Regions from separate parts of the Microcoleus sp. S13_B4 genome, predicted to be linked through region 3. Evidence: riboswitches for the same ligand, from Rfam matches in the RefSeq annotation. Region 3 holds a riboswitch; each other region holds the start of a gene.
The links. A riboswitch is a leader RNA that binds a small molecule or an ion and turns the genes downstream of it on or off. The one in region 3 is predicted to bind cobalamin.
Positions count from the first base shown of each region.

Region 1: it holds a riboswitch for cobalamin, as region 3 does, so the genes downstream of both, QT994_RS17825 (hypothetical protein) here and QT994_RS12370 (DUF1636 domain-containing protein) in region 3, are expected to answer to the same signal.
Region 2: it holds a riboswitch for cobalamin, as region 3 does, so the genes downstream of both, QT994_RS17780 (energy-coupling factor ABC transporter permease) here and QT994_RS12370 (DUF1636 domain-containing protein) in region 3, are expected to answer to the same signal.

Region 1 is NZ_JAUBPU010000034.1:38,765-48,656, forward strand. It holds gene QT994_RS17810 (ABC transporter substrate-binding protein) at 49-1,446, shown strand; gene QT994_RS17815 (ABC transporter substrate-binding protein) at 1,555-2,970, shown strand; gene QT994_RS17820 (Uma2 family endonuclease) at 3,178-3,756, shown strand; cobalamin riboswitch at 3,795-3,939, shown strand; gene QT994_RS17825 (hypothetical protein) at 4,096-4,536, shown strand; gene QT994_RS17830 (methyltransferase domain-containing protein) at 4,556-5,422, shown strand; gene QT994_RS17835 (ABC transporter ATP-binding protein) at 5,551-6,399, shown strand; gene QT994_RS17840 (diacylglycerol/polyprenol kinase family protein) at 6,556-7,257, opposite strand; gene QT994_RS17845 (antibiotic biosynthesis monooxygenase) at 7,650-7,931, shown strand; gene QT994_RS17850 (glycosyltransferase) at 7,988-8,944, opposite strand; gene QT994_RS17855 (hypothetical protein) at 8,949-9,080, opposite strand; gene QT994_RS17860 (tetratricopeptide repeat protein) at 9,094-9,564, opposite strand; gene QT994_RS17865 (glycosyltransferase family 4 protein) at 9,641-9,892, shown strand, end outside.
Region 2 is NZ_JAUBPU010000034.1:25,875-35,766, forward strand. It holds gene QT994_RS17750 (hypothetical protein) at 1-128, opposite strand, end outside; gene QT994_RS17755 (hypothetical protein) at 226-552, shown strand; gene QT994_RS17760 (pentapeptide repeat-containing protein) at 568-2,700, shown strand; gene QT994_RS17765 (DUF2834 domain-containing protein) at 2,758-3,090, shown strand; gene QT994_RS17770 (FAD-dependent oxidoreductase) at 3,373-4,947, opposite strand; gene QT994_RS17775 (Uma2 family endonuclease) at 5,196-5,957, opposite strand; cobalamin riboswitch at 6,191-6,337, shown strand; gene QT994_RS17780 (energy-coupling factor ABC transporter permease) at 6,399-7,118, shown strand; gene QT994_RS17785 (energy-coupling factor ABC transporter substrate-binding protein) at 7,122-7,454, shown strand; gene cbiQ (cobalt ECF transporter T component CbiQ) at 7,451-8,251, shown strand; gene QT994_RS17795 (SPFH domain-containing protein) at 8,590-9,892, shown strand, end outside.
Region 3 is NZ_JAUBPU010000017.1:44,236-54,127, forward strand. It holds gene QT994_RS12360 (serine/threonine-protein kinase) at 1-835, opposite strand, end outside; gene QT994_RS12365 (serine/threonine-protein kinase) at 923-2,929, opposite strand; cobalamin riboswitch at 3,199-3,345, shown strand; gene QT994_RS12370 (DUF1636 domain-containing protein) at 3,368-3,778, shown strand; gene cobW (cobalamin biosynthesis protein CobW) at 4,069-5,103, shown strand; gene QT994_RS12380 (GTP-binding protein) at 5,286-6,257, shown strand; gene QT994_RS12385 (WD40 repeat domain-containing protein) at 6,395-7,483, shown strand; gene QT994_RS12390 (metal ABC transporter permease) at 7,751-8,587, opposite strand; gene QT994_RS12395 (metal ABC transporter ATP-binding protein) at 8,748-9,467, opposite strand; gene QT994_RS12400 (metal ABC transporter solute-binding protein, Zn/Mn family) at 9,558-9,892, shown strand, end outside.

The sequences.
Region 1 (9,892 bases), on a different contig from region 3:
GGCTCTGCATCCAAACACCAAACAATATCGCAATAAGAAGAACAAATTATGTCTCAAGATACTAACAAAACAAAAAGTCCGCCGCCTATTGTTTTTATTATTCTCGGCTTAATTGCGTTTGGCGCATACAAGTTCGTTCCCGGTTTATTCAAGGGAAAAAGCTCAGATACATCGGGAGCGATAGCAAATCGCATCAGTTTAGGAAATCAGATATTGCTGACATCCCAAACAACAGCAGCAAAACAAGCCGGCGTTCAAGCTTTTGTCAAGGGAGATTACCAAGCAGCCGTCAAAAATTTTCAGGATTCGCTGCAACAAAATCGCAACGATCCCGAAACCATTATTTATTTGAATAATGCCATTATTTATTTGAATAAGGCCACAGCCACCAAAGGTTCTCCCTTAAAAATTGCTGTCAGCGTCCCCATTGGTAGCAACCCCAATGTCGCCCAAGAAATCCTCCGGGGAGTCGCCCAAGCTCAGGATGAAATCAATACTAGCGGTGGCATCAACGGCGCCAAACTGCAAGTAGAAATTGTCAACGATGACAACAGTCCAGAAGTGGTCAGAGAAGTTGCAAAGACATTGGCACAAGATCAGAATATATTAGCAGTAATTGGACACAATGCTAGCAACGCATCTCTCGAAGCTGCTCCGATATATCAGCAAGAAAAACTGGTAATGGTGACACCGACGAGCTTTGCCAATAATCTCTCTGGATTTGGCAGCTACATATTTCGCACAGTCCCCAATATTAGCGTCATGGCTGCTCCTTTAGCAGAATATGTAGTTAAAACAGAACGCCAAACTAATATTGCGGTTTGTTATGACTCCCAAGCACCCGATAACATATCATTTAAAGATGAATTTGTTGCCTCTCTTACTGCTGCTGGTGGCAAATTAGTTCCCACTGTTTGCGACTTTTCAATACCCTCTTTTAATCCCAACGTTGCCCTCGCCGATGCTGTCAGCAAAGGAGCACAAGCATTGATGCTAGCACCCCACATCGATCGCATCGATCGTGCCATCTCTCTGGCTCGCATCAATCAAGGCAAATTGCCACTATACGGCAGCACTACGCTCTACACCTTTCAAACTTTAAAAGAAGGGCAAAGCGACGTTAACGGCTTAGTATTGCCCGTTCCTTGGCATCCAGAAACCAATCCCGGCAGCCCTTTCCCAGAAAATGCCCGCCGCCGCTGGGGAGGAATTGTGAATTGGCGAACCGCAACGAGTTTTGATGCGACTCAAGCTGTCATCGCTGGCTTGCGGCAAAGCAATACGCGGGAAGGATTGCAACAAGCACTCAGAAATGCGAGTTTTTCGACAGCAGGATCAAGCGAAGAAGTGAGGTTTTTGCCCACGGGCGATCGGGCGGGGAAGCCGATTTTAGTGCAAGTTAAATTAGGAGGAAATACTGGCTATAACTTTGTCCCGCTGCGGTAAGTTTGCTTTCGTGCGATCGGACTAATTATTCTTGTTCCCAGGCTCTGCCAGGGAATGCGTACCCGGAGGAAGAGCCTCCAAACAATATCAAAATAAGGAGAAAAAATCATGTATCAAGATACTAACAAAAGAAAAAGTCCGCCACCCATTGTTTTTATAATCATTTTCGGCTTAATTGGGTTTGGCGCATACAAATTACTTCCCGGTTTATTCGCATCCAAAAGTTCAGATACACCTACATCGGGAACGAGTCCATCGGGAACGAGTCCATCGGGTGCGATCGCAACTCGCATGAGTTTAGGAAATCAGATATTGCTGACATCGCAAACAACAGCCGAAAAGCAAGCAGGCGTTACAGCTTTTGCCAAAGGAGATTACAAAGAAGCTGTTCAAAAATTTCAGGCTTCGCTGCAACAAAATCGCAACGATCCGGAAACGGTAATCTATTTGAATAATGCGAGAGTAAGCGATCGCACTTCTCTGAAAATTGCCGTCAGCGTGCCGAGCGGCAGCAACCCCAACATCGCCCAAGAAATCCTCCGAGGTGTCGCCCAAGCTCAAGATGAAATCAACGCTAGGGGAGGAATTAACGGTGTCGGTTTGCAAGTGGAAATTGTCAATGACAATAACCGTCCAGAAGTTGCCAAAGAAGTTGCAGCAGCATTAGCAAATGACCAGAAAATTCTAGCGGTAATCGGACACAATGACAGCACTGCGTCTTTAGCGGCCGCTCCAATTTATCAGGAAAATAAACTGGTGATGGTGACACCTACCAGCAGTACGAATAATTTGTCAGGTTTTGGCAGCTATATTTTTCGGACTGTGCTAAATAGTGGCTCGACGACTGCTCCTTTAGCAGAGTATATCGTCAAACAAGCAGGCAAAGCCAATATTGCCTTCTGCTACGACTCTCAAGCTGCTGGCAGCGCTTCATTTAAGGATGAATTTATTGCCTCTCTTTCAGCATCAGCCGGCAGATTAGTTCCTATTGTCTGCGACTTGTCAGCGCCAACATTTAATCCCAGCAATGCCATTGCCGATGCTGTTAGCAAAGGAGCAGAAGGATTGATGCTAGCACCCTACATCGAGCGCCTCGATCGCGCCATCGATCTAGCCCGTGCAAATCAAGGCAAATTGGCGCTTTACGGCAGTTCAACTCTTTACACCTTTCAAACGCTCAAAGACGGGCAAAAAGACATTGACGGGCTTGTTTTGGCTGTTTCCTGGCATCCTGAAACTAATCCCGGCAGCACTTTCCCAAAAAATGCCAGTCAGCGCTGGGGAGGAGTAGTAAATTGGCGGACAGCAATGAGTTTTGATGCGACTCAAGCTGTCATCGCTGGCTTGCGGCAAAGCAATACGCGGGAAGGCTTGCAACAAGCACTCAGAAATCCGAATTTCTCAACACCGGGATCAAGCGAGGATGTGAAGTTTTTGCCCACGGGCGATCGGGCTGGTAAGCCGATTTTAGTGCAAGTTAAACAAGGAGGAAGCACTGGCTATAACTTTGTCCCGCTGCGGTAAGTTTGTTAAGTGCGATCGCACTCACATCTTGCACATTCTTAATAAGCCTTTTAGGGGCGGGCAGGATGCCCGCCCCACAATAAAATTCCCTCTTTGTCGAACAGGCATCTTGCCTGTTTTTGAGCATGATTAAAATCTACTTTTCTGTTGGATTAGCAGGATTTTTAAGATAAACTGAAAGGAGTAGATTAAAGGAGAGCGTTGTGTATGATCGCGCAAGTTGAAACCAAAACCTACACGGCTGAGGAATATCTAGAATTGGAAATCAATTCTCAGGATCGGCATGAATTTATAAATGGGGAGATTGTTCTGATGGCTGGTGGCGCACCGCATCACAATGAAATTACCAGCATCTTAAATGCTATTTTGAGGGTGAGTCTCAAGGGTAAACCTTACAGTATTTTTGCATCGGATCAGCGGCTTTGGGTTCCGCAGCTTAATAATTACACTTACCCGGATGTGATGGTGGTAGCGCGCCCGATCGAGTTGCAATCTGGACGGACGGATACAATTACGAATCCGCTGCTCATTGCTGAGGTGCTGTCTAAAGGTACTAGAGCTTACGATCGCGATGAAAAGTTTGCTGCTTATCGCAGTATTCCTAGTTTTCAGGAATATTTATTAATCGATCAATATCGGCTACAGGTGGAGCAATACTCTAAAACTGATGCGAATAAGTGGATATTTTCGGAATATAGCTGTATGGGCGATCGGCTGATTTTAACATCTGTTGCTGTGGAAATTTCGCTAGCCGATTTGTATGAAAATATTGAGTTTGGTGAATAGGCGGACGGTTTTTTGTCAAACATCCCAAATAGTGGTAATATTCCCGTATATCGATCGGCTCTGATGGAGAACAGTCATCAGACGTAAGGGGGAAAGTTCGGTGCGAATCCGGCGCTGTCCCGCAACTGTAATGAGATCGTTGGAACTCTGAGTCAGGATGCCCGCCGATTTGTTTACCTGTTGTTTTTCATCTGCGAGGTATGGATGATGGTGAGTTTATTATTTTTAAAATTATTGGATTGGGGTTTTTTAACCGCAGATATCCGCAGATAAACACAGATGAACGCTGGTGTAATTTGCTCTGTGTTCTGAAGCATATCTTATTTTAATGGGAAAAAAATGCGAATTGAAGATAGTGTTTGGCAGGGTAGTTTTGGCTACTGGCAAAACTTGTTTATTCACCAGAATATTTTGCCGATCGGACATACTGCTTGGAATGGCTTTTTGCATCGAGGACGGGGCTTGGTTGCTTGCAAAATTAATACTCCCATTAACGGCTATGTGAATTGGAGCGTAGATACTATCAAGTACGATCTGCTATTTATTTCCGACTTGGAGGCAACCGTTTATTTGCAACAACTAGAAATAGAGGAAAACACTGTTTCAAATTTGCTCCAAATCATTGCTGGCTACGAACCCAAGGAAGCAATTATATTTTTGTCGATCGCCAACGGTCAGATTGATATCAATTTATTGCAAAACTTGGCAATTTCTCCTGTTGAGTGCTATGAACAAGTATGCAAGCGCTGGGAAGAATTTCAACTCTGCCCTAAATCCTAAAACTTACTAAATTTTCCGAATGTCGCAGCCAAAATCCATCGAAATTTCCAAGGTAACTCGCTACCAAAATGCAGCGCTTAATTACTATTTGGGCCTGACAGATTCGCCCTACCTTCACTACGGCTATTGGGAAACCCTACCTGTGCCCGCTGACGAACTAACGATCGCACGATTGCGCCTCGCTCAGCAAGCTTATACTGTAAAACTGTTGGATGCGATCCCCAAAGGCACTCATACGATACTCGATGTGGGCTGCGGGATTGGCGGAAATGCGGCTTATTTGCTCGATCGAGGTTTTGCAGTCGAAGGGCTCGCACCCGATCCGTTCCAACAACAGCGCTTTCTTAAGTGTACGGGCGATCGGGCAATCTTCCACCTCACGAGGTTTGAAGACTTCAAAGCAACCCATTTCTACGATCTTATTCTCTTTAGCGAAAGTAGCCAGTATATGTCGGCTGTTGATATTGCTAACGGTGCCGCCAAAATCCTCAATCAGGGCGGTTACGTTTTGCTGGCTGATATGCTGCGATCTGATGGTAACTATACAGAGGGAATGTTCTCTAATTGTCATGCGGTTACGGAACTTCATGCAGCATTAAAGCAGGCTGGATTCACTTTAGTAAAAACTGAGGATATTTCCGCTCATATTTTGCCAACAATTGATTTGTATGTCGATACTTTCCGCCGATATGGACTAAATACAATGATATATGTTGCAGATTTAATTGCGATAACAGTTCCGCCCGTCCACAAATTCCTGCGCTGGATATTTCGTCGCTGGTTCAAGAAGCTGGTGGTTGAAGGATTGGAGGCTGGCAAACTTTTTGAGCAGCATTTGTGTTATGAAATTCAACTTTGGCAGTTGTCTAAATCCGATGAAGGGTGACACAAATACAATGGAGATTGGTCTCGGTAATCGGTAATCGGTAATCGGTAATTGGAGGCACAGCCTCCGGGTATTTATTCCCAGGCTCTGCCTGGGAACAAGGCTATAAAAAATAAAAAATAACGAATATGTCTGAATGTATTCTCGAATTCGATCGCACTTCCTACTCCTATCCCTGCGGTTCGCGAGTGGCAATTCAGGGTTTAAATCTAAAAGTCCCCGCTGGGAAACGGTGCGGGCTGATCGGTCAAAATGGCTGTGGCAAAACTACATTTTTTCTGTTAGCAAATGGCTTATATCAACCGCAACAGGGAATAATTAGCTGGCAAGGTGAACCCTTTCGCTACGATCGCAAATCTTTGATGCAACTGCGCCAACAAATCGGACTCGTCTTTCAAAATCCCGAACATCAATTAGTAGCTTCGACGGTAGAAGAAGATATTTCCTATGGATTGTACAATTTAGGCTTAAGAGAATCCGAAATTGCTCAACAGGTGCAGCAGGCGATCGAGCAATTCGATTTAAGTGAACTCGCCCGCGAACCAATTCACAATCTCAGTTTGGGGCAGAAAAAGCGGGTTTCCATCGCCGATATCATGGTTCTCAAGCCCAAACTGCTGCTGTTAGATGAACCTACCGCCTATCTCGATCCGCGTCACACCCGACAACTGATCGGTTTACTTCAAGAAATTCACAGCGCCGGAACCACTATTCTTTTAGCAAGTCACGACCTCGATTTCATCTACCGCTGGGCTGATTGGGTGTTTGTAATGGATCGGGGAAAATTGATTTTAGAAGGAACACCGGAAACCGTTTTTGCTCAACGGGAGGTTTTGGAGCAATTGCAGCTTGGCGTACCGCTGGCGATCGAGCTTATGGAGCAAATAAGGGCGATGTTTCCAACAGACGATCGCTCAAAAATCCCCGCTTTCGAGCAATGGCAACAACAAATTTTACAAGCACGTCGGCTGCTTTAAGGAGAGTTAGACAATTGATAATTGGCGTTGCTGATTCATGGTATGAATTACCTTTTCGCTTGAATTTACAAAACTCACCCGCCTTGGTTTATAGCAATTGCGAAATCTTGAATTCATACCTGTATCCAGCAACGCCCCCGTGGGGGGAAATTCAGATTACACATTACCAATTATCAAAAATTGATTTAGGAAAAAGGCGATCGCCCCACTGCCGAGCGGCACAGTCAGATTGTCAATTCCCAGCTTAGAAACCGACTCCAAAGTAGCAGCAACCAAAGCTACAACAGCCGACACCGCCCAAGTTTGCCAAATATTGCCTTGAACCACCAGCAAAATCAAACTGCTAACCGCAAAACTCACCAAATACATAGTTGCAGAACCTTCCCAACTCTTCTGAATTCCCCCAACTCGATAAATATGTTTGCCGTATTTCTGGCCGATGACAGCAGCCAATCCGTCGCCCCAAGTCATGACTAAAATGCCCAAAGCAGCGTATTCCTGATGTTGCAGCGGCCAAAACCAAGCCACGAGAACGCTGATACTAACAGCATAGAAAAAAGTCCCCCAACTCTTCCGGTTGATACTGTTAAGACTGGGCAAAATCGGAACTTGGTAAGAAATTAGGGCGATCGCACCTGCTAAAACCCCCGCCGAAATCCCCACCCAACCGGGTATTTCCAGCCACCAAGCCAGCAAAATCACATTTCCAGTACCGATGTGAACAACCTTCCGCGATACCTCAGCATCGACAGAAGTAAAGCGATTTAAGCCCTCAGCTACCAGTAAAATCAAACCCAGCCAGACTCCCACGAGGGAAATTTGCAACCACACAGTCGGAATTTCAGAAAATATAGACACGATATTTAGGAAAAACTTAGATCGGGCACTATTTACTACTTTAAACGTAAAGTGCGATCGAGGTTATAACCCCGCAGGCTTAAAGTGCTGCGGGGAGCTGGGTGTTATGTCTTTTTAGGTTGGTCTACTTAAAACCTGTGCTATGCTATAAGCCAGTCTAGGGAAAAAGCTATCACTATTTTAGTAGAAGAAATTTTGGATACCTTTGAGCGATTAACAGAGTCAGAGCGGTTAGATTTGGTATGAAAAATTTTGAAACAGACTGTTTATTTAGACTATCTGCCCCTGTCTGATGACGATTGAGTTCTGAATGTTGAGGGGCTTTTTCTAGAGTTAGATGAGGAAGAAGCCGAAGCCGGGAAGTTGTGAATTTCTAGGAGAATCTGATTGCTATGCAATATGTATTAATCATTCATGAAGTAGAAAACTATGAAGCTTGGAAAAAGGTATTTGATAATGCTGAAAGCATCCGAAAAGAAGCGGGCGAGCGTTCGTATCAAGTCTTGAAGTATGAAAATGAACCCAACAAAATTGTTCATTTTTCAGTCTGGACATCAATCGCAGATGCTCGGGCGTTTTTTGAGTCGCCTAGACTGGTTAAAATTAGAGAGGAAGCGGGAGTTAAAGCTCCTGAGTTTATCTATCTAGACCAATTAGAGTCAGGAGTATTGTGAAAGTAATCAGACTTGGCGGTTGAAGCGGCCGCCTATTCTGTAGAAATCCTACGCCTTCACAACTCCCGTTTCAACAACTCCCGCACAAACTCAAACGCCCTTGGACGCAACTCGACGGGCAGCAGCGACAATCCCAAACCCGCCCACATTTTCGCCGTAGAAACAGACTTTCCAGCTCGCACCATCAGGCGCCCTTTTGCAGTTTCACCCACCTCAATCAGCCGCAAACCGAGCGCTAATTGAGTTTCGGCAATCCTTTGGAGCCTGACTCTTTCCAACTTCTCGGACTCAAATTCGTAGCCTGTCAAATAGCGCAATTTATCACTTAAATACGGAATTGCCCGATCGACTCCTTGCTGTCCTGCGTGAAATCGATACTCCATCAACAGCTCCGGTAAGTAATAGCATTTTTTGCCCGCAATCGCAAGTCTTACAAACAAATCGTTATCTTCGCAATTTTGCAAATTCGGCCGCAGAAATCCGACTTCTTCCAGGGCGCGGCGGCGAAATAAAGTTGCCCCTATTTGCAAACTTTGTCTCAGAAAAACTGCGGAGAGCAAATTTTCAATAATTCCAGCCGACAACTCGGTGCGCCCCCAGCGCTGCGAATTGAGCTTTGTCTGGCTTTCGTCAATATAATTGTTAATGTCGATCACCCAGTGATCTGTACTGACAAAATCGATGCTGGGGTCTTTATCTAAAATAGCAGATGTCCGCTCTAGAAATTGCGCGCTGAGGCGATCGTCATCGTCAAACTTGATAAAATATTCGCCCCTTGCTGCCGCAAAGCCCGATCGCATATTATTACTCTTGCCGATATTCTGCGGGTGGCGAATGTAGTGAATCCCGCGATCGACAAATTCCGACATCAACAGAGGAGTGCTGTCAGTAGAACCGTCATCACAGATAATTAATTCAAAATCTGTATAAGTTTGATCTAGCACGCTGGCGATCGCACAAGCCAGCAGATGCACTCGATTGTAAGTAGGAATGCAAACGCTAATTTTCGGCACTAACTTAGACAATTTGAGATTTGAGATTTAAGATTGCAAAAAAATCCTGAAACCATTGATTTTCTTCCTTCTTCCTTCTTCCTTCTTCCTTCTTCCTTCTTCCTTCTTCCTTCTTCCTCCTTCCTTCTTCCTTCACTCCACAGTTGATTTTAACTCAAACGAGCAGTACATTCGAGAATTAACTTTTGATTCACCAAAGCAAACGGTTGAATTTCCAAAGCGCGACGAAAAGCTTGAATAGCATTTATGTATTCTCCCAAGGCAGCGTAGCACAAACCCAGACCGTGCAGCGCTCCAAAATGAACCGGGTTCAGTTTGAGGACGGTTTCGCAGTCCTGGATCGACTTTTTATAATTGCCTTGGGTATAGTGAAGTACGGCGCGCCGGTTCCAAGCTTCAGCAAAATCCGGCGCTTCGGAGATCAGTTTCGTCAGCAAATCCAAAGCGTGGCTAACATCGCCTGCATCCAGTGAAACTTGCGATCGCCTGAGAATTTGCATCCCATACTCACCCTTTTGGTTAAACCAAGTGCGCCAGAGTTCTGTAGTTGCCCGATCGCGCACGCTTTCGTCGGACTTTTTCAAGTCTTCGAGCAGCGCCTTAACAGATAATTCGTCCATAGGTGCGAAGATTGTTAAAAAGATTTTATCAATCAATTTTATCGCGCAAGCGGCAACTTTATTTATTCCACATCCCATGAAGATTTTGATGCTTTCCTCGACTTTTCCCTATCCGCCAAGCCGCGGAGGAACTCAGGTAAGGACGTTTAATTTATTGCTATACTTGAGTCGGCGGCATGATGTAATTCTCGGCACTGTACGATCGCCCGATGTCACCGACGCACAAATCGACGCATTGCGCCAGCAAGTCACAGAATTAGCAGTTTTTCCTAGCCCGCAAGTACCCCCCCAACCCCCCCTTGTCAAGGGGGGGCTAAGACTCGATCCA
Region 2 (9,892 bases), on a different contig from region 3:
AATCCCGGAGCAATTTGTAGCGGTTGGCTCCGAAGGGCACCGGCATCCGCTAAAATCATTGCCAAGGCTACGGTCACGATCAGGCTAAACCACAGTTTGCCGCGATCGCCCGGATAATGGATCTTCATGTTTCCTCACACAATGGCATTTGGTTCTAGTTCTTTGACGGTAGGGGATAATGGCGGTTCCAAACACATTAATCTAAAATAACTACTGAATTTTTTTATGAATCCTCAAAATAACTTCAATTGGCAGCAAGCGATCGGAGAACTAAAAGCTAAAGTAGAACGATCGCCACTCATCACACAAAATCCAGGCAGCTATCAGGCCGTCGGAACCTTATACAATCAATTACTGGACAAGTTTCAAAGACTCCCTAAACCGGGGCAGGTGGCAGCCTTTGCCGTCGGAGCGATAATTGTCCTGACAGTCTTCAATAGCGTCGTACAGCTAATTTCAGCGCTGATGACTCTTGCCGTTCTCGGAGTGCTAATCTACATAGCGTATAAATTGGCAATTTCCCCCCAGTCCTCAAATACTAACGACAAATAATAGGAATTTCTAAATATGGCTAACCCCACCGCGCCCAGCGGCATCAATCAACCCGATCCGTCTTGGCCAACACAATCCAAGCAAATGCCACTGCTGGTTCGCAGGTGCGGCGCTTGGGCCGTGGAAATTTCGTTAATTGCGGCCAGCGCCCTCGTTCCCTTCAGTATCGGGGCATTGGTGAACAAGGAATCTCAAACCGTGCCGCTCAATTCCTCAGTAGCAGCAGCATCCGAAACCGTCGCCCGTACTTTGGGCATACCCGTGCGCGATCGCAGCCCCAGAGTCGCACCCCTAACTAATCTCTTCTGGTCAGGGGCGCTGCTGGCACCGGCAGTTTTAGCGGGCTGGCAACTGTTTTTGCTCGCCAGAACCGGTCAAACTACCCCCAAACGCTGGTTTGGGGTCAAAGTTGTCACAGCGTCGGGTACTCCTCCGGGTTTTGGGCAAGTGCTAATTCGCGAAAGTTTGGGGCGCTGGGGAGTGCCTCTGGGCGTCGCTTACGGCATTTGGCGCTTGAGCGGCGCGTTTCCTGATTTGCTGATTTTAGGGGGGTTGAGCGGCTTGGCAGTGCTCGCAGACGGCGCTGTTGCATGGCGTTACAAACGGCAATCCGGACACGATCGCCTCGCGAATACTTTGGTCGTCAACGCTCGATCGAATCAACTGTCTGACAATCCTGTCCAGACTCAAGATTGGACAGAGGAAGACGCGCAGATTGCGGCTTTGGTTGTGACTCCGCAAAGCGGCCTGAAAGTAAATCGCAGTTTGTGGAATTGGATGCGCCAACACCCGGGCACAACTTTAGTGATAGTTACCATCGGTAGCGCGGGATTGATTTTAACTTTGTTTGTCGGCACTCTCATCTACACTCAAAGTCAAGCAAATATGCGGGATTCCCGGCAGCGGAACGACCAATTATTTGTAGCTTTAGTGAGCAAATTGTCTCCCACATCGGCTAGCGGGGCATCGGGCAGGCGATCGGCTATTTTGGCTTTGGGGGCGGTGGAAGACTCCCGCGCCGTACCTCTGCTAGCGGATTTGCTAGCTCAAGAAGACAACCGCGCCATGCTGGACGCGATCCAGCAAGCTTTAGTCAGTAGCGGGCCGAAAGCTTTGCCTGAGTTGCAGCGGTTGAACCAAGCCCTCAGCAACGACCTCGATTCACTGCGCTTTGGCGGCAAGGCCCCGGAACGTGACTTAGCGGCCGCCCGCCAGCGAACAGTACAAAGGGCGATCGGCAAAATTCTCACAGTGTATAGCAGCCAACTCAACGGCGCGGATCTCAGCCGCACCGATTTAGCTCAAAGTCCTGCCGGTCCGTCTCAGTTTACTTTAGTATTAAACAAAGTTGACTTGTCGGGAATTAAGCTGAAAAATGCCAATTTAACCAATGCCAGCTTGCAGGGATCTCGCTTTTACGGCACCGGCGAAGACAGGCGTCCGGCTACATTTGACGATTGGATTTCTGACTTGAGCGGCGCTAATTTGGAAGGAGTAAATTTGACCGGGGCGTTTTTGAACAGTGCTGTAATGAACCGGACTACTTTTGTGCGCGCTGTCATGAACAAAGCTAATTTGTCAAACGGCAATTTGAACTCAGCTAATTTCAGCAGTGCTATTTTAATCGGCGCCAATTTGCAGGAAGCACAGTTAAAAAATGCAAGTTTTACTGGTGCAGATATCGGAAGCGCTAATTTGTCGGGAGCGGATTTGTCAGGTGCCCGTTTGGCCAAAGTGAAGGCTCAAGGCGCTCAGTTGTCCTTGACAAATTTGTCTAAATCTGAATGGCAAGGTGCTGATTTGTCCGGTGCTGATTTGAGCGGCGCTAACTTACAAAATGCCGACTTGAGTTCAACTAAACTCGCCAACGTGAATTTAAAAGATGCTCGCTTGCAAGATGCGAATTTTCGGAATGCGGAGGTGAGTTCGGTTGATTTTAGGGGCGCGAATTTAGCGGGCGCGAATTTTAAAGGCGCTGTGTTTCTGGGGAAAACAGCTCCGGATCAATTTATTCAAAGTCCGACGGGGAGTAAATCGGGTCGATTCCTAGGAGTTGATTTTACGGAGGCTAAGAATTTAGATAAAAGTCAAATTGCTTACATTTGTTTGCAGGGGGGGATTCATCCGAAGTGCCCGCAGAAGAAGTAAGGATTGGTTGTTAGCGAGTAGGCTAATACAGTGGATCAACCAACACGTAGGGTAATTATGAGCGTTAAGCGAATCATTTACCTCATCCTAACAATTCTGGGCCTTGTGCTGCCTTGGTACTATAACTTGCAGTTTTTTAGCAATGCTGGCTTGCTCGACTTTGTAAACGAGAGTTCGACTAATCTTGCTGCGAAATCGGTAAGTTTAGATTTGTTTATCGCAACTGTAGCAGGCAGCACTTGGATGTACGCTGAGTCAAAACGATGGGATATAAGTTTTGTAGGGCTGTACATACTTCTGGGTGTGCTTGTTTCGTTTTCATGTGCTTTCCCACTTTTCTTGTTTGTGCGGGAAACCAAGCTGGAAAAATCAAGCGAAGTCTCAAGTTGAATAGTTGTTTAACCGGTTAGTGCCACGCAGCACAATAATTCGGTGCAGGCGATCGAGGTATTATATAATTTCCGGTAAAATCACCGTTATATGTTTGTAGTGACGACGGAAGTCCTCAGAATTTTATCAGGATTAAATTCGTCATTACAAACCAACGTGATTGTTGTCGTTTGAGGGGACATAATATTAATAGCATTTTTACTCATTTCTTGCTAAAAACTGTTGTGTTGAGTTTCGTTCCCCCGACCAAACCTACTATTGCATTGTTTATTGAAATTGATATTACGCAATAGCATCCGAACTGGCAAGAGTCTCGAATTGCGCCAATAGCATTGCATCACCATTATTTGGAGTTCCAAAAATTTTAGGTAACTGACCTGTTTCAGCGAGAACTTGTCTCACTTCTCGGTTAGATACATCGGCTAGATTTTTGTTATTTAGAATTGCATTAACCGCAGCGATACCCACACCTTGACCAACTGCGGCGTTGAATTCCACAATTCTGCCGACAGAACAAGCAAACCCTTGAAATCCAGCACACGGACTGACCACTGCCAGGTTAGGAACGTTTTTAATTAATGCGTGGCGGATGCCAACATTAAAGATAGGGTGTTTAAAACTCAGACTTTTAAACCATCCTAGACTGTTTGCTTTCTCGCCAATACCTGGGATGCCTCCGCGTACATCAAAATGATAGCTAAATGTTGCCAGCGCCTCATTAGCAGGTACGCCACCTAACAGCATTTGTGCGCCGGTTAAAGGTTCTACAACTCCCGTCACATTGCCAGCGTGTCTGATATAAATTTCTGAGGCATAAGTAACAGAAGTAGCGCCCAAACTCCTCAGCCAAGTTGTAACAAATAACATCTCTCTTTGCATATTAGCCGTGGGTTTGCTGCCGCTTCTCGCTAAGGCTTCCGCTTCGCTGCTGGTGACTGCAAATAAAAGCGCATTCCAGGAAAGTCTATCATTTGGAAGTATGGCTATATTTCCCTCGTCTAAAATTACGCCGCTTTCACGAAAAGATAGTTTTATTCCTCTAAAAGAGTGGTAAGCTACAGACAAAGCCGGCGAGCGTACATCGATGTAATCATTGCCCGCCCACAGAGTTTTGACATTGCCTTGGGTGTCGATCATTTCTCGCCTAAGTTCTTCTGCTAGTTGGGCATCCTTGTCTGCAGCGTACAGCAAAAATTTTTGACTCTCTGAATCTGCCAGGTTTGTGAACCGTTTTAGATACAGATAATCGAATTCTTTCAGTGTTCTTGCACTGAGTCCTTGGGTTTCAAAAACGAGGGTGACTGGAAGTTCTGACTTAGGCAGACCAAATGTTTCAAATCCCTTCAGCTTTCTCACACCAGCAGCTTGAGCTAATTCGGCATTGACAGTGGCATCAATAAATTGCTTTCCGGCATAAACTACGCCTTTAGAGGTGGTTATGCTGGCAATTTTTTGGCCTTCTTTAGTGACTGATTGAATTTCTACTTTGCTGAGGAGATCTGCCCCAGCTTGTACCAGCATTTCTTTCAGCGCTGCACTGGCTTTGCGGGGGTCAAGTGCAATTGCGGTGACACCGGATTTTTGCAGGAACTCTTTATAGATTGTCGCCGGTGAACCAAAGGGATCTAACTTTAAAGATTGTTGAAGTTGTTCACTAATCTGACTTCTATCTAAATAAGCAAGACCGCCTCTTACCAAATGCCCGCCAATTCCTTCTTGCAAGCTTGCTTTCGACATCAGTAGAATTCGCGGATAACGCTTTGTTCGGCGAAGGTATTCTCTGGAAGCAGAGATAACAGCTAGAACTCCAGGAACTTCATCACCAAAACAGATGACATCGTAAGAACGCACATCCATGACCATTATTTAATACCCTCTCCTAATTTTCATCTTTTCGAGCTGAATCTCAATGTTTGCCGTCCAACTCTCTGTTTTTCCCAAATCTAGCTCGATCTTTCCTGATTTTTGCGATAAATATTCACACATTCTTGGATGCAGAAACCGGGTTTTTTCCAGAAAATCTTTCGTTGAGGACGATCGATCTCTGTTGAAAAACCCGGCTTCTGAGCGTCTAGAGTCGGTCAGTCTGGTACTCTTGATTGCCATCAACTCAGATTATCAGGATCTATCCCCAACTCCCGCAATCGCTGAGACAATCGATCAGAACGTTCAGCCAGTCGATCGGCGCGCTGCGATTCCTGTTGGGCGCGCTGCGATTCCTGTTGGGCGCGTTGCGATTCCTGTTGGGCGCGCTGGGCTGATTCTTTCACCTGTTCTTCAGGAGTCAGATAACGTTTTCCATCGGCATCATACCAATACAACCACTCCCTTGTCACCCCAGAATAACTTCCCCTTTCACAACCAATCCCTAAACCAATTTCAGGCATCCAAACTGGATGTCCTGGCTGTAACTCGTACTTCCCATTGACTAACTTGTGTATTTCCAAATGAGGTTTACGACGGCGGCGAGAAGAATAAATGACGTAATAAAGTACGCCTAAAGCTTGATATTCCTCTAACTTTGTGGTGTATTCTTTGCGATAAGTTGGGGAAACTACTTCCAGCACAAAAGTCGGCAGAACATTTTCATCCCACAGCACGTAACTGGGGCGCAATTCTTCATCATAAAACCTTTCTACACCTAAACTCAAGAAAGCATCTGGCACAATGGCAGGTTTGTCGGGGTGATAGTAGATACCCATATCTATGCCAAAAAACCAGTCCATGCGTTCTGCCCAAAGTATGAGCAATATTGCTTTTAACAACCCTGGTATTAGTTCTTGCAGTTCGTTATCCACAGGCGTTTCATCAGAGTCGGGTAGTTCATCGGCTGAGGGCCAGTGCCTCGGAAACTTGTAATCTAACATGGCGACTTTCCTCAAAACTCACTAAGATTATAGCCTTTACTTGTTTTGCGATACTTGTTTATCTGGCTACAAACTACTTTGTAAATACTAAAAGAATATTTATTTAACCACCCGCGAAGGCGCGAACGACGCGAAGGAAGAGAAAAAATATAACGAAGAAGATAGGTAATCTCGACTGAGTTAATCTAAATGAATTTTTGTAAAAGATTTGCTGAGACTTACGCGATCGACTAAACTATGTCTAACCAGTCGGTTCTAATGGGGAGCAGCCGTTAGAGGAAACGGGGAAAGTTCGGTGCAAGTCCGGCGCTGTCCCGCAACTGTAATGAGAGTCATGTCGCTTTCTGAGTCAGGATGCCCGCCGATGTGTTAGTTTACATAGTCTCATCTGCGAGGTTCAGTGTGAAGACCAGAAATCGGAAATTGGTCAGCTTGGGATTGATGGCTGGCTTGAGTTGTTATATTGTCTTGGGTTCGGCAACGCCTGCCGCAGCTATGCACATTTCGGAAGGTTTTTTGCCGGTGCAATGGGCTGCATTTTGGTGGATGGTGGCGTTGCCTTTTTTTGCAGTAGGTTTGCGATCGATTACTAGCATTACAAAAGAACACCCGGAACTTAAACTATTGCTTGCTTTGGCGGGTGCGTTTACTTTTGTGCTTTCTGCTTTAAAAATTCCCTCGGTAACGGGCAGTTGTTCTCACCCGACGGGTACTGGTTTGGGTGCAATTTTGTTCGGTCCTTCGGTGATGGCGGTACTGGGGGCTTTAGTTCTGCTGTTTCAAACGTTACTGTTAGCGCATGGTGGCTTGACAACGCTGGGAGCGAATATGTTTTCGATGGCGATTGTCGGCCCTTTCGCTGCGTATTTTATCTATCAATTGCTGTTGCGAACTGGTAGCCAGAGGGCGGCAATTTTTTGTGCGGCGGCTTTGGCAGATTTGCTGACTTATGTGACGACTTCGATTCAATTAGCATTAGCTTTTCCGGCAGCAAGTGGCGGTTTTATGGCTTCGTTTCTCAAGTTTGCTGGCATCTTTGCTATCACTCAAGTACCGCTGGCTATTAGTGAGGGATTGCTGACTGTATTGGTCTGGAATTGGCTGCATTCTTACGGGAAGCCGGAGTTGGAAACTTTGAAATTATTGAGACAGGAGTCCTAAGCCGTGAATCAAAAACCTACAAAAAATCACCAATCTACTTCGCGGCAAAATTGGCTTTTGGCTGGCGCTGTGATTGTTCTGGCAGTGTTTCCTCTCGTTTTTGTGCGAGGTGAATATGGCGGTGCCGATGACCAAGCTAAGAAAGCAATTACGGAAATTCAACCGGGTTATAAACCTTGGTTCAATCACTTATTTGAGCCCGCTAGCAGCGAAATTTCAAGTCTATTGTTTGCGTCTCAAGCGGCGATGGGGGCTGGCGTAGTTGGGTATGTCATTGGGTTGTATAAAGGCCGATCGCAATCTCGGCAGCAGTCTGATCATAAATCGTCGGAATGAACCATCAAATTGATAGTCTGGCTTATACCAATCGCTTGCGCGGGTTGCCGCCATCTCACAAGTTATCATTTGCGATCGCCCTTTTAATTCTGTCTCTAGTTTCTGGGGCGATGGTCGAATTGTCGATCGGCCTTTGGTTGGCTGTCTGGATCGTCATCTATGCGGGTATTCCGGGGAAACTCTATTTGCGGTTGCTGTCGCTACCGTTGATGTTTTTGCTGACAAGTTTACCTGCTTTGGCGATGGGTGCGGTTGCGGGCGATCGTATCCCCGCGATTCAGTGGGATATTTGGCAAGGTTGGGGCCTTAGCATCGGCACTTTTTATCTGTATGTGAGCCGCACAGGTATATACCAAGTGAGCTTGCTATTGGCCCGCGCCTTCGCATCGACAAGCTGTATGTATTTCATCCTCTTGACGGTTCCATTTACCGAAATCTTGCAAATTCTCAGACAATTACGCTGCCCAGAGTTAGTCACAGAACTGCTATTACTAATGTATCGGTTTATTTTTAGCTTATTGGCGATCGCCGATGAACTTTGGATTGCTCAAAACTCGCGCTGCGGCTATCGCACTTGGAAACTGGGAATGCGTAGTTTAGGCATTTTAATCGGGCAATTGCTTCAGCGAACTTTGGAAAATTATCGTCAAGTTTCGCTGAGTTTAGCGTCTCGCGGCTTTAATGGAAAACTGCGCGTTTGGAATTCTTATCCTTATAAACCTTCACGAAGATATACATTTGAAGCCGTGTTTGGTTACACGGTTTTAACTTTGTTAAGTGTCGTATTTCAACGTTAAATTTATGTGATTACACTCGTTTCCAGGATCTGCCTATTAGTCCGCCTGGGGTTTCAACCCCAGGCTAATAGCTAAAGTCCTCTTAAGAGGACTAATGAGTTTAAACTTCCTGTATTCAGTCCCCGGTCGATAACTAATCAGTTCTTTCTTCAGTCCTCTTAAGAGGACTTTAGCTTTGAGGCAGGGAATGAATTCCCTGCCGGACTACCGGACTGAAGGTATGACTTTTATGAACATAATTAATGACTTTAATGAATTGACTTCAAGAAAAATTTATTGAATAGTGATTGTAGTTAACAACTTTTCAGTACATTTGAGCTTAAAACAGGTTAAAAACTATGACTAAATCACGTTGGCTTCGCAAACTTTTACCCTTGGCAGTATCTGTAGCAACCACGATCGCACTAGCAGGCGCGATCGCCCCACCAACTTCTGCACAAGTCAAATCGCCACCTCCGCAACCCCAAGAAGTCCAACCATTGCCAGAAGAAGGGTTTAGCATCCCGATTTGGATTTATCCCGTCGGCGCAATGTTCCTGGTTTTCATCTTTATACCCAAGATTGGCTGGACTTTGGGATTAATTGCGATCGGCGAACGAGAAGTAGGAATTGTAGTCAAGAAATTCTCCAGCAAAAACTTACCATCCAGTAGATTGATTGCTCTCGATGGCGAAGGAGGTTTGCAAGCAGATACCCTTCCTCCCGGCTGGCATTTTGGTTATTTTCCCTGGCAATATAGCATTCGCAAAGAACCAGTTGTTGTCGTTCCTCAAGATGAAATCGGTTTAATTATTGCCAATGACGGAGCCACTATTCCTCCCGATCGCATTTTAGGCAAAGTCGTCGATTGCGACAATTTCCAAAATGCCCGCAAATTCCTCACCGACGGTGGAGAAAAAGGACGGCAACTAGCAATTATTACAACTGGTACTTATCGGATAAATACGGCTGTATTTGAGGTAATTACTTCAGCTAATGCCGCTGCAAAAGGTATGGAACCTGCGGAACTTCAACTATACAAACTTGATCCCGATCGCGTGGGAATTGCGAACGTGCTAGACGGGATTCCGATTGATGAAGGTGAAATTGCCGGGCCGATAATTCCCGGTCACGACAATTTCCAAAAAGCACAATCTTTCATCAAGGGTGGCGGGCGCAGGGGCTTGCAAGAACAAGTAATTTTATCCGGTTCTTGGAACCTGAATCCCTGGTTTGTGCAAGTTGAACAGGTCAAAATGACCGAAGTGCCGATCGGCTATGTAGGCGTAGTAATTTCCTATGTGGGAAAATCGCACCAAGATGTAAGCGGCGTCGCTTTTACCCACGGCAATCTTGTCAATAAAGGCGATAAAGGCGTGTGGGTCGAACCGCTTTATCCAGGCAAACATCCGATCAATACAAAAGTAATGAAAGTAGAACTTGTTCCCACTACTGACGTAGTTTTAAATTTCACAACGCGGTTCAGCGGAGAACACGGCTACGACTCCAAATTAAGTGCTCTGAAATTGCTTTCTTTTGATGGATTTACATTTGAGTTAGAAGTTTTTCAAATCATTCATGTCGGTACTTTGGATGCACCGAGAGTGATTTCGCGGCAAGGTTCGATGCAAAATCTGATCGACCAAGTGCTGCGTCCAATTG
Region 3 (9,892 bases):
TCAGTGCAAGTTTTGATTTTTTAGGCGGGCGAACTACATTGAGGGGAATCAAAGCGTTGAGGGCCGCATCTGCGGAAGCATAGCGGTGTTTAAAATTTGGTTCCACCATTTTTTGCAGCCAGTCAAGAAATTCTGGAGTTAGCTGCGGCAAGCGATGTTTAAAATTAATCCGCCCTGTCTCGTCCATCAAGCTGCCAACTTCGGTAGAATTGATGCCGATTAGCAAGCAAATTAGCGTGGCGCCGAGACTGTATAAATCGGATGCGACTGTTAGCTGGCGGTTGAACATTTGTTCGGGCGGCATAAAGCCCAAAGTGCCTTTGACAACGCTGCTGGCAGCCACTTCTCCCCCCCCGATTCTAGCAAATCCGAAATCGACCAGGCTGACATTCATCCTGTCATCAACTAAGATATTTTCGGGTTTTAAATCTCTGTGAATAACAGGCGGCACCCGATTTTGCAGGTATTTGAGTATTTCTAACACAGAAATAGCAATTTGCTTAGTTTTTTGCGGTGTTTGCTGGCGGGAATTTGCGAGAGAATTAGCATTTTTGTATTCCTGCACCATGCAAAAACCCGATGCAGTTTGGAAAGAATCTAAATAACGGGGAATGTTGGGGTTATCGAGTTCTCGCAAAATCTGAATTTCTTTTTCATAAGCTTGATATTCGGTCCAATTAGCACCTGTCTGGGCAAATTGAAATTGTTTGACAACAACGGAACGTTTTGTATTAATTTCAGTAGCGAGATAGGTAACTCTACCGCCCGCGCGGTTGTGTCCGAGTTCGCGAGTTACTTGATAGCCGTAGTTGGAAAAATCAGGGAAATCATTCATAGGTTCGTAATGATAAGTTCTGTCACAAAAAGGTTTTTAGTAAGGACTTTAGTCCTCAATAACTGAGTAAAACAAGCGAGCAATTGTTTAAGGTTTAATTAAACTTGCTTGTAATTTGCGATACTTAGCAAGGATTCTATTTGGTTTAAAAACACTCATCTCAAGTAATGGAATACCAGTGACAGCTAAAGAGGCGATTATAGCTCCTCCTACAGCTACTATTTCCATTGGTTCAACCCATTCTCGTTGGGCGACAACGTTTAAAAACAGTCGAAATGCTACTACCAAGCTAGTACAAAATCCGGTCGTAAGAAAAGCTATTTTGTCATTATAAATGTTAATTATTCTTCTGAGGGTAGTCTGCTCGTCAATCCGATTATGAAAAATCCTATAAACTATCATGCAACACAAATAAACTATCATGCAACATAAATTGCTTAGGAAAATAAAAAATGCTGCATTGAAAGCCTCATCGAATATCATTGCCACGAAAGAAAACAATGCAAACAATGCAAATAATAAAAATTGCCCGATAATAGCAATAATCATAGCCAAATTCCTATTCATCATACTTCCAAGTGCAGCTCCACATAAACTAAAGAATATCAGCGCAATTACCATCCCTATCGAGGCAGCAATTGATAGAATTGTATTGTTCGATAGGGGTAAATTACGAATAACTTCAGTAACAACAGACAAAACGAAAAAATATAAAATTAATCCTATTAGCGATCCTAATACTCCTCCTACCCAAGTTTTTTTATTTCCATGTGATTCTGCTAAGAGTGTGATTTCAGCAACTGCAAATCCATAGACTAAGCTCATAATAATACCCAAAGCAATGTCATAGTTGCTGCCCATACTAAATAGAAAGCCGAATAACACCAACCAGCAGATCAAAATCAGGTTGCCCTTAGACAATAAAGTAGTTAGTTTTGGTATAGGAAGGAGAGCTGTTGTGACTTTAATTTTGAGTTGATAAGTGTCGGGTTCGGAATTTGTATGGAAGATTATATAGCGCTCATAAGCTTGACTTGCCAACAATTGTTTGGTATCAACTAGGATTTTGACATCAAAATTATTGCTCTCAAATTTCTGCGGCTCAAACGAGATCCAAGGGTGATCGTAAGGTGTATGCGGCGGATCATTCGGATGCGGCGCGACTTCCCATCTGCCACAAAGCATTGTATCGGGAATTGGGTTGCTAATTGCGATGGTTTGTGTTATTGTTTCTCCATATTCTGTAGCGGCAAATTCCAGCGTATCGCGCTCAATTCTCACTTTCGGCAAGCTGCTGACATCCAAAGATTCTAGTGCAGCTAAAGCATCAGCAGCCGACTGATATCTATCTTGAATTCTCGGCGCTACCATCCTTTCCAGCCAGTTCATCCAACCACGCTGTAACGGCGGGACTAAATGCCGGAAATGAATGCTATAATTCTCATCAATTAAGTTGCCTATTTCCCCCGATTTTATACCAGTTAATAAGCAAATCAGCGTCGCTCCCAAACCGTAAAGGTCGGATGCTTCTGTCAGTTGGCGGTTGAACATTTGCTCGGGCGGCATGAATCCCATCGTGCCTTTGACGACGCTGCTAGCGGCGATATTTCCACCTCCTATCCGAGCAAAACCGAAGTCTACTAAATAAACATTGAGTTCGTCATCTATTAACAAGTTTTCTGGCTTAATGTCGCGGTGAATTATCGGCGGTTTCTGAGATTGCAGGTCAACTAAAATCTCTAAAGTTGCGATCGCAATTTGCTTGATATCTGGCGGCGAAAAAGTCCGCGCGACAGCAGATTCGGCATTTTTGTATTCCTGCACCATGCAGAAACCGCTGTCAGTTTGAAAAGAATCGAGATAGCGGGGAATGCCCGGAAAATCCAGATTTTGCAAAACTTTAATTTCTTGTTCGTAAGCTTCGTATTCTGTCCAGCTAGCACCTAATTGGGCAAATTGAAATTGCTTAATTACAATTAATTTTTTAGTATTCGTATTTTTCGCTAAGTATGTAACTCTGCCACCGATACTGTTGTGTCCGAGTTCTTTTTCAATCTGATAGCCGTGAGTGGAAAAATCGGGGAAGGCGTTCATATAGTTTGTAGTAATGTTCTTGTGGGAGGGGATTCTAGCCCGTCATTAACAGGCAAGATGCCTGTTACACAAACAGTGAATTTTTTTTGAATGGGTTTCTATCCTGTCGGCAACAGGCAAGATGCCTGTTACACAAAGAGTTATTTTTTGGCGTGGGTTTCTATCCTGTCAGCAACAGGCAAGATGCCTGTTCCACAAAGAGTTATTTTTTTTTGGATGGATCGAGATTACCAACATAACTTTTTTCCAAAAAGGCGGCAAGTGCGGTATGATGTGATTTCGCGATCGGTTCTAGCGGGGAGCAGCCGTTAGAGGAAACGGGGAAAGTTCGGTGCAAGTCCGGCGCTGTCCCGCAACTGTAATGAAACTGTTGTGGTTTCTCAAGTCAGAATGCCCGCCGATATCTAACTCACTTTTGAATGCATCTGCGAGGTACGGATGATAGATGGAATTAAGACGGCTGTACGCACAAAGCACAGTCTATTTGTTTGCACTGCTTGCGCTAGTGTTTGGAAAAACGGCAAGCGCGAAGGCAAAAGCGGCGGTCAACAATTTATGGAAAATTTGTCGCAACTCGCTAAAGATTGGGAGTTTTCTGATAAGTTTGAGATTCAAGAGGTTGAGTGCATGAGTGCTTGCAGTCACTCTTGTGCGGTGTCTTTTGCTGCTGTTGGAAAGTACACTTATCTGTTTGGCGATTTACCAGCAAATGAGTCGGAAAGCGTCGAGGCTGTACTCGAATGCGCGGGTCAATACTATGCTAAATCGGACGGTTTGTTGCCTTGGTCTGAGCGTCCTCAAGCTCTGAAAAAAGGCGTTTTAGCAAAGATTCCGCCACTACCAAATTAAAGCCTTTCTCCTTACCCTGCTCGGCCCATTGGTGACAACTTAACGTCAAACCGATCGTCTCTCTTGTTTTTATCGACATCTAGATCCCCCCTAACCCCCCTTAATAAGGGGGGGGAAAAGAAATATTCTCAAAGTCCCCCTTCTTAAGGGGGATTTAGGGGGATCTAGACTTCGCTTTTAAGCGACTTTTATTGTAGATTTCAGTCTTAAGTTGTCACCTACGCTCTCGGCCTGGGAACGCCTAGCCTCGGAACAAGATATCCCACCACCAAATAAGCACAAAATTATCAATGCACAAAATTCCTGTTACTGTCATCACTGGTTTTCTCGGTAGCGGCAAAACTACTTTAATTCGCCACTTATTGCAAAATAATCAAGGTCGCCGCATTGCTGTTCTGGTGAACGAATTTGGCGAAATCGGAATTGATGGAGAACTGCTGCGCGATTGCCAAGTTTGCGACGAAGAAGAAAATGCTAGCAGCAATATTGTTGAACTAACAAATGGTTGTCTTTGCTGCACTGTTCAAGAGGAATTCTTGCCTACTATGCAGGAATTGTTGAAGCGCAGAGAACAAATTGATTGTATTTTAATTGAGACTTCGGGCCTGGCACTTCCTAAACCTTTGATTCAAGCTTTCCGCTGGCCAGAAATTCGCACGGGTGCTACTGTAGACGGTGTTGTTGCTGTTGTCGATTGCGAAGCTATTGCTAGCGGTACTTTTGTCGGTGATATTGATGCTTTGATGGCACAGCGACAAGCTGATTCTAGTTTGGATCACGAAACTCCGATCGAGGAATTGTTTGAAGACCAGTTAGCCTGTGCCGATATGGTACTTTTAACGAAGGTCGATCGCGTAGATGCGGAAACTCACCAGAAAGTCCAAAGCTGGTTGCAACAAGAGTTGCGTCCAAGTGTGAAAATTGTGCCTTGCAAAGGTGGCGAAATTAACCCTGATGTGCTATTGGGATTTAATGCGGCGGTTGAGGATGATTTGGAGTCTCGCCCGAGTCACCACGACACTGAGGAGGAACACGAACATGATGATGATATTAACTCGACTTTCTTTATTGCCGATCGCGAATTTGAACCTGAAGCATTGGTGAAAAAACTGCAATCCTTGATGCAGCAGGAGGAAATCTATCGGATTAAAGGGTTTGTGGCGGTTCCCAAGAAACCGATGAGGATGGTGTTGCAAGGTGTGGGTTCGCGGATAGAATATTTTTACGATCGTCCTTGGCAACCTTCCGAGATCCGCCAAACCAAACTGGTGCTGATCGGTCGAGAGTTAGAGCGCGATCGAATTGCAGCTATAATTAACAACTAATTGTCATTTGAGAGGGGCGGGTATATCGATATTTTGAATTGCAGCAAATATTATTGGTAAAACTCGCCCCTACAAGCTCTCACGAACAATTTATTAACATTCTTTAATATTGTGGGCGCTGCCAGCAGGTCTGGTGTAGAATAGCGATAATGGTTATCATTGTACAATAAGTGAGGTCAAGTATGGTGACTGCTGGGGCGATCGAATCAGTTCCTGTTACCGTTCTCACGGGTTATCTCGGCGCAGGCAAAACTACGCTACTGAACCGCATTTTAACACAAGAACACGGAAAAAAAGTTGCAGTCATCGTCAACGAATTTGGCGAAGTAGGCATCGACAACCAACTGATAATTGATGCCGACGAAGAAATTTTTGAGATGAACAACGGCTGCATTTGCTGTACAGTCCGAGGTGATTTAATTCGGATTATCGGTAACTTAATGAAGCGGCGAGACAAATTCGACCACATAGTCATCGAAACCACAGGTTTAGCCGACCCCGCACCCGTAATTCAAACCTTTTTTGTAGACGAAGATATGCGGCAAAAATTACTGCTAGATGCAGTTGTCACCGTAGTAGATGCCAAGCACATCTGGCAGCACTGGGACGCAGACGAAGCTCAAGAACAAATTGCCTTTGCAGATGTAGTTTTACTCAACAAAACTGATTTAGTGAGTGACGACGAATTGGCAGAATTAGAAAAGCGAATTCGTGCAATGAATGCAATGGCCAAAATCCACCGCACCCGCAACGCTGAATTAGCAATGGATGCTTTGTTGGGCGTTAAAGCGTTTGATTTGAACCGGGCATTAGAAATCGAACCAGACTTTTTGGGCGAACACACTCACGAACACGACGAAACAGTTACCTCAGTAGCCATAGTAGAATCCGGCGCCCTTGACCGCAACAAATTTAGCGATTGGATTGCGGAATTGTTGCGAACTCAAGGCCCGAATATCTTTCGGACAAAAGGCATTTTGAATATCGCCGGAGAAAACCAGCGATTTGTTTTCCAAGGAGTACACATGGTGTTCGATGGCCGGCTGGATAGACCTTGGAAAGCTACAGAAACTCCGAAAAATGAACTCGTGTTCATCGGTCGCAATTTAAATGAAAATCAATTGCGAGAGGATTTTCATAAATGTCTGGTTTAACTGACATATTGAACCATTTTTAATAAGCCTTTTAGGAACTGGAAAGATGCCTGTTCCACAAGAATAAAATTCATTCCTTGTGGAACGGGCATCTTGCCAGTTCTTAAGAATAGTGCAACATCTCAGATTCAATAAATATGGGTAAAGAAAAGACAAAGAAAAGTGAACAAACCCTGGAAATTCATGCCAAAGCAATGCTGTCTGACTACGTAACTGCTGTTACTTGGTCGCCCGATGGCACAACTTTAGCAGTTTGTTCTGCTGCGGGCGAAGTGATGCTGGCGAAAGTAGGGGCAATTCATGAATTGTCCTTGCAAACGCTACAAACTGCCACGGGTAAATCAGCCGATTGCTTGTCTTTTTCTCGCGACAGTAATTTCCTAGCTGCTGGCGGACAAGATGGAAAAGTACGAATTTGGCGCGTTAATTCTAGGGAATTAATTGCTGATTTGGACAACCAGCGCGTCTGGGTTGACAAGTTAGCTTGGAGTCCCAACTGCAATCAGTTAGCTTTCAGCATGGGCCGCTACGTTCAAGTCTGGAATGCTGAGGATAATGTTGTTGAAGTAACGCTGAATTTCGACTCATCATCTATCCTCGATTTAGCATGGCATCCTATGGTTCAATATCTGGCAGTTAGCGGCTATCAAGGTGTCAAAGTTTGGCATGGCGAAGACTGGCACGAAGACCCGGAAATTTTATCAGTACCTTCTGCAACCGGTGCAATTGCTTGGTCGCCACAAGGGGAATATTTAGCTTGTGGCAATATGGACAATACTTTAATTGTTAATGAATGGGGCAATTTTGAACCCTGGGTAATGCAGGGTTTTCCGGGGAAAGTTCGGGAGTTAGCTTGGTCGGATAAAACTAATTCTTTGGGTGCACCTTTGTTAGCCGCTTCGAGTTCTCAAGGCATTTCCGTCTGGGAAAAACACGCTGATGAAAGTGTCGGTTGGCATTCTTGGGCGTTAGAAGTGCATGAAAATGTGGTAAATGCGATCGCCTTTCAACCTAACACATTTTTATTAGCTTCCGCAGCCGCAGACGGTCAAGTTTGTGTGTGGTCTGAAGCAGAACAATTGCTGCAAATTCTAGAAGGTGCAGAGGGCGGTTTTTCCTGTCTCGCATGGCATCCCGCAGGCCAGTTTCTCGCCGCGGGCGGCTGTGGAGGTGAATTGCTTGTTTGGTCACAATCTATGGACGACAAAGAGTTCAGGGGGTGCTAAGTTTGTAGCAGGGCGATCGCACCAGTTTGACCAAAACATAAAAATTAAAAACTTGGTCTTGACAAAATGCTAAATTACAATAACATTTTAGTGACTGCACTATCCTCAAAGGCGATCGACAATTACCACCCAACAGCAATTTCTCGAACAACTCTACAGTATTCTCGACCAAAACCACCTGCTGAAACACCCGTTCTACCAAATTTGAAACGAAGTAAATAAACTCGACCGAGCAATCGCACAACAGATAGAGTGCGTCCAGGACTGTTATCCTCTCTTTCTTGTCAAAATTCCTTGACTGGGACTGAACAGCAAGGCCCCTAAAAATAACCCAAAAATAACTAATACAATTGCCGCCCCAGACGGCATATTAAAATAATAGCTGAGATACATACCCGTCACGCTAGCTGTAATCCCAATAATAGCTCCCAATCCCATCATTAAATGTAGCTCTTTTACCAACAAATACGCCGTTATTCCCGGCCCGATTAACAGAGAAATTACTAACAGCGCCCCCACAGTTTGCAAACTCGCAACAATCGTCAGCGTAATCGCCGAAATCATCCCCAAATAAATCCAGTTTACAGGCAAACCGGACGCTTGCGCCCCCAGCGGGTCAAAAGTATAGAATAGCAGTTCTTTGTAAAGGAGTTTAACCGCTACCAAAATAATCAAAGTTATGACAAAAGTCTGCTGCACGTCAGCAGGTGCAACTGACAAGATATTCCCGAACAAAAACCCGTCTAAATCTAATTTGGTTGTCCGCAACAGGCTAATTAGCGTGACGCTAATTGCTAAGAAAGTAGATAAAATTAATGCCATCACAGCATCAATTTTTAAACGAGATTGGGATTGAATCCACGCCATAATTACCGCGCTGATAATTCCCGATATAAACGCGCCGATCGAAATATTGAAACCTAAAGAAAAAGCTACTGGCAATCCTGCTAATACTGAATGGGCAATCATGTCAACCATCATTCCCATTTGCTGTACAATCAAGTAGGAGCCGACAACCGCGCAGAGAATTCCTAGCAAAATGCCGACGGCGATCGCATTTCGCATGAACTCGAAGTTGAGTGGCTCAATTAGTAGGTTTAACATTGAATTAGGTCAATAATAGGATTTTTTCAACTACAATCAACTGCACAGGCGGGACGCCCGTGCCACAATCAACTGCACAGGCGGGACGCCCGTCCCGCCATCAACTGCACAGGCGGGACGCCTGTGCCAGAATCAATTTTAAAGATAAATCTTTTTTTGCTTACGCTGAAACTAAACTTAAATCGTATCCATAGGCTTTTTGAATATTGGCTGCGGTGAGGACTTCCAGGCAGGAACCAGTTGCAATTAACTGCTTATTTAGCAATAATAAATTGTCGTACTGTTTTAAAGTTTCGCCTAAATCGTGGCTGATTACTAGCAAGGTTTTATTTTCAGATTTTAGTTCGGCAAAAATATCGAAAATAATTTCTTCTGTTGCTTTGTCGATCGCGTTAAAAGGTTCGTCGAAGAAGAATAAATCGGCTTGTTGGGCGATCGACCTTGCTAAGAAAATCCGCTGCTGCTGCCCGCCAGACAGTTCGCCAATTTGCCGATCGCGCAAATCCCACATTCCCACCCGCAGCAAAGCAGCTTTGACCAATTCTTGCGACTGCTTCGAGGGGCTGCGAAACCAACCAGTCTGAACGGTTCGCGCCATCATCACCGCATTCCACACCGTAATCGGATAATCCCAGTCAATTTGCGATCGCTGCGGCACATAAGCCACCCGCGACAACTGTGTTTTCAACAACCGCCCCTGATATTTTACCAAACCCCGACAGGCCGGGATCAATCCCAACATGGCTTTCACCATCGTGCTTTTCCCCGCGCCGTTGGGGCCGAACACACCAGTTAATTGCCCCGATTCTAAATGGAAATTCACGCTGTTGAGGGCCGAAACTCCGCGATAATTGACAGCCAAGTCTTGCACTTCTAGCATAATTAGAGATTTTGAGAACGATTCTTGTTCGTAGCTACTAGAATAGGATAACTCGAAAAAGCAATAACGATTATCGTTCCAAAGGTGAAAATGTTAAAGAAGTTGCCTGGAAAAACCGCCAGATTGTGGGGTGCGACTGTTTTGGCAATTGGCTGCGGAGTGGTTGGGTGCAGTGGAGGACAGAACGCCAGCAATCGGACGCCCGAGAGTCCCGCCGCCACTCAAACTCAAGCCAGTCGGGCCGCCAACTTGCCCAAAGTCGTCGCCACAACTGGCGTTATTTGCGACATAACTAAAGAAATTGCTCAAAGTTCGATCGACACCACCTGTCTAATCAAGCCGGGAGACGACCCCCACGCCTACCAAACCAAGCCGGAAGACCGCAAAGCGATTGAAACGGGCAATTTGATTTTATACGGTGGCTA